DNA from 2 places in the Pseudomonas sp. MPDS genome. Region 2 is predicted to be linked to the other one. Evidence: predicted binding sites of a transcription regulator. Region 2 holds the regulator's gene; the other holds the start of a gene.
What was found. Region 2 encodes FliA, which starts transcription of late flagellar genes. Its sites were predicted from a motif close to CTAAAGTTTNNNNNNNNNNNGCCGNTAA; they were not measured.
Positions count from the first base shown of each region.

Region 1 (2,201 bases), 2.7 Mb from region 2:
TGAGTTTGTCACCGCCCAGCTCGACGCTTACCAGTTGCGCCAGCTTGAGGGCGGCGCGGAAGGCGTTGCGGCGTTGGTGGTAAACCACTTCGTCAGGCAAGGCGCCGCGATAGCAGCGGCCGTCGCTGGACTCATCGATGGTCAAAGGGCCGTTGCTTTCCCACGCGATGCGCACGCCATCATGGAAACCCTCGACACGAAACGGCTCGCCCGCCAACAGGAAGCGTTCGCCGTCCCGGGGGATCATTTCATCCAGGGCTAGGGCGTTACGCTCCCGGTCGACATCGACCAGATAGCTCTGGAAGCGCTGGCTGCGTTCGTGGAAGGTGATGATCAGCGGGTCATGGCTATCTTGCAGCATCCGCAGGTTGCCGGAAATTTCCAGGGGCGTGGCGAGGACCTTGGGCGGCTGCGGAGCATCATCCGCGTTTGAGGCATTGAACACGGTGGGTCAATCTCCAGGCAAAATACGACGAGTAGCCAGCATTTTGCCAGCATGTGTCGCGCGTTGATAGAGCGCCGGCACTGTTCGTTTCATGCCTGGCTGAGCGGGCGGTGCTTGACCATCTTGGCGGTCGAACCGCGAGCGTCATAGAGCGTCGGGATTTCACCGCCGTTGAGAATGCGCAACTGGTTGGCGGTGGCGGCTTGCTGAACCTGGATCGACTGTCCGTTGCGAATGTTGGCGGCCTGGCATTGAGCGAGCAGGTCGTTGAGCACTTCACTTTGGGACAACAGTTGATCGCCCACCGACGACTGGCTGGCCAGCTGCTCAAGGCCATCGCGATTGGCGGGCAGGTTGAGGCTGGCGAGGATCTCGCTGCGCTTGCGGCCATGCTGATCGAGCAGAATGATCAATGCCTGTTTCTGCGCCAGGATATTCTCCAGCGACGGCATGTCGCGACCGTGCAATGCCAGGGACTCGGCCTGCAATAGCTCCAGCAATTGTTGCGCCGGGGCAAAGTCGTCGGTGATCAGTTGCAACAAATTAGTGTCGTGCATGGCTGGCCTTAGGTCTTAAGCGTCCAAAAGCCTGGCGCAGGCGTTGGCCTAGCGCTGGGCTTCGAAGTTGAGCAGTTTGCTGGCTACACGGTTGCTGTCGACTTTATAGCTGCCATCGGCGATTGCTGCTTTCAACTCGGCCACACGGGCGTTGTCGACGACAGGTTGATCGCGCAGCTTGTCAGTGACCTTCTGCAACTGCTGAGCCTCATTGCTGAGGTGTACCGACTCCCCGTTGCTGACAGTGGCGGCTTGTTCGGCCGGCACGGATTTGTCGGTTTCGACGGTTTCCTTGCTGGCGTTAGGGCGCGTAGTGCCTGTTAGCGGTGAAGAGCTGTTTAAACGATTGAAATCGATGACCATGGTAAAAAACCTCTGGGTATTTGGACGCTTGCCATGTTTTCGGCCATCCCCAAAAAAACTTTAGGCTCATTTATTCAATGAACGTGCGCACGTCTGCGCTTGCCTTTGCGTAAGGCACAGTCTAGGGAACACCGTGGGCAAGCGCCAGCTCTCTACCCATTTCCACCCGATCTCTACATAGCCACTTCCACATGGCCTGGGGCCATTACCTGCGCCTTGATAACGCGTTGGGAATTAAGGTTTTTCACCCGAATCTGTTCTCGCATGCCGCCGTTGGACAAAGCCTCGCCCGGCATCCGCACGGCCAGGGTCCCGCTGCGGGCGGTGATGACCACCTGATCGCCCTTGCGCACCACTTCGGCTTGTTCCAGGTGGACCAGGGTAATGACCTGGTCGGCGACCATTGGTCGGACAAGTTTCTGACCGATGGCCTGATCGACGGAGGTGAGGAAACCCTGGTTGATCTGGCTGACATCCCGTTCACGCAGTGTCACGTCCTGAGGCTCGACGATCCCGGCCCGCTTGAGCGGACGGGTGGTGGTGACGATTTCGCGAAACAGGCGCACTTGAGCGGGCACGAACACCGTCCAGGGCGCGGCGCTGTCGCACCGCAGCTTTACCGTGACCCGGCCCAGTGGTCTGGCCGGGCTCTCCAGAGACGCAGTCAATTCCTTGTCACACATGGGCATGCGCAGGCGCGGGTCGAGCTGGTTGACTTCGATTTCGTAGCGACCTTCGGTTTGACTGGTTGCCAGGTAGTCTTCTACGGTGAATTCAAGAAAGCCCTGAGTGACGCCGATAAGGAGATCAGGCAAGGTAACCGGAACAGCACCAAA
Region 1 is NZ_CP054128.1:1,819,430-1,821,630, forward strand. It holds gene HQ912_RS07895 (flagellar brake protein) at 1-445, opposite strand, end outside; gene HQ912_RS07900 (flagella synthesis protein FlgN) at 535-1,002, opposite strand; gene flgM (flagellar biosynthesis anti-sigma factor FlgM) at 1,051-1,365, opposite strand; gene flgA (flagellar basal body P-ring formation chaperone FlgA) at 1,539-2,201, opposite strand, start outside.
Region 1: a site for FliA is predicted at 1,402-1,429, ahead of flgM (flagellar biosynthesis anti-sigma factor FlgM). Genes of this name have one in related genera too.

Region 2 (2,201 bases):
CCATGCATTGTTCCTTCATGCGAGCGCGCAGCCAGTAATGTGGCCTCCGTCTAAGTAAGACAAGGTAAAGAACGAACATGGGCAGCATGCATCCCGTACAGGTGATCGCGGTGACCGGCGGCAAAGGTGGCGTCGGCAAGACTAACGTGTCAGTGAACTTGTCCCTGGCTCTGGCAGAGCTTGGCCGACGGGTCATGCTGCTGGACGCCGACCTGGGCCTGGCGAACGTCGACGTGCTGCTGGGGCTCACGCCCAAGCGCACGCTGGCGGACGTGATAGAGGGCCGCTGCGAACTGCGCGACGTGCTGCTGCAAGGGCCGGGCGGGATTCGCATCGTGCCGGCTGCCTCGGGCACCCAGAGCATGGTTCACCTGACCCCGGCTCAACACGCCGGCCTGATCCAGGCCTTCAGCGACATCGGTGACAACCTCGATGTGCTGGTGATCGACACCGCTGCCGGTATCGGTGATTCGGTCGTCAGTTTCGTACGCGCTGCCCAGGAAGTCTTGCTGGTGGTCTGCGACGAACCGACGTCCATCACCGACGCCTATGCCCTGATCAAGTTATTGAACCGTGACTACGGCATGAACCGCTTCCGCGTCCTGGCCAACATGGCCCAGAGCCCGCAGGAAGGTCGCAACCTGTTCGCCAAGTTGACAAAGGTCACGGATCGTTTCCTGGACGTCGCCCTACAATACGTCGGCGCTGTGCCCTACGACGAAAGCGTACGCAAGGCCGTCCAGAAGCAACGTGCGGTTTATGAAGCCTTTCCCCGTTCCAAATGCGCACTGGCGTTCAAGGCTATTGCCCAGAAGGTTGATACCTGGCCACTGCCAGCCAACCCTCGCGGGCATCTGGAGTTTTTCGTCGAGCGTCTCGTGCAACAAACAGCAGGGCCCGTGTTATGACAGCCAGCGGTTACAACCATCTCTACAAGAAATCGGCACGGGACGCCCAGTACGAATTGATTGAGCGATACGCGCCTCTGGTCAAGCGTATCGCCTATCACTTGCTGGCGCGCTTGCCGGCCAGTGTCCAGGTTGAAGACCTGATCCAGGCGGGCATGATCGGCCTGCTCGAAGTGTCGAACAAATACGACGCGAGCAAGGGCGCCAGTTTCGAGACCTATGCCGGTATTCGCATTCGCGGGGCGATGCTCGATGAAGTCCGTAAGGGTGATTGGGCGCCGCGTTCGGTGCATCGCAATACCCGCATGGTCAGTGACGCCATTCGCGCCATTGAAGCTAAAACCGGGCGTGACGCTAAAGATCACGAGGTTGCGGCCGAACTCCAATTGAGTCTCGATGATTATTACGGGATTTTGAACGATACCTTGGGCAGTCGCCTGTTCAGTTTCGACGACCTGCTGCAGGACGGCGAACACGAAGGGCTGCACGAGGACGGCGCGAGTGCTCACATGGAGCCATCGCGTGACCTGGAAGATGAGCGTTTCCAGAGCGCGCTGGCGGATGCGATTGCCAATTTGCCGGAGCGTGAGCGACTGGTCTTGGCGCTGTACTACGACGAAGAGCTGAACCTCAAGGAAATCGGTGAGGTCCTGGGTGTCAGCGAATCGCGGGTCAGCCAGTTACACAGCCAGTGCGCGGCCCGTTTGCGGGGGCGTTTGGGGGAGTGGCGAGCGCGCTGACAGCAGTGTGGGGACACTGCGAACGAGGCTGGCCTGGCATGTGCTGAGCCAGTCTTTCTCTGTTGTCCTCCAGACCGTTGTCGAGTGTTGTGCCGGATTGATTGAAATGGCGCGTTCAGGTGCTGGGCGCGTTTAAGACTGCTTGGAGGTCGAATTGGACAAGAACATGAAAATCCTCATCGTTGATGACTTCTCAACGATGCGGCGGATCATAAAAAACCTGTTGCGTGACCTTGGGTTCACCAACACGGTCGAGGCCGACGATGGCACCACTGCCATTCCGGTTCTCAACAGCGGAAGCATCGACTTTCTGGTGACTGACTGGAACATGCCCGGCATGACCGGTATCGACTTGCTGCGCCATGTGCGCGCCGACGAAAAACTCAAGCACCTTCCGGTGCTGATGGTCACTGCCGAAGCCAAGCGCGAGCAGATCATCGAAGCGGCCCAGGCCGGTGTGAACGGCTACGTGGTCAAACCCTTCACGGCCCAGGCGTTGAAAGAGAAGATCGAAAAAATCTTCGAACGCATCGGTTAACGGCGCCACGGGGGA
Region 2 is NZ_CP054128.1:4,563,521-4,565,721, reverse strand. It holds gene fleN (flagellar synthesis regulator FleN) at 78-908, shown strand; gene fliA (RNA polymerase sigma factor FliA) at 905-1,648, shown strand; gene HQ912_RS20025 (chemotaxis response regulator CheY) at 1,815-2,186, shown strand.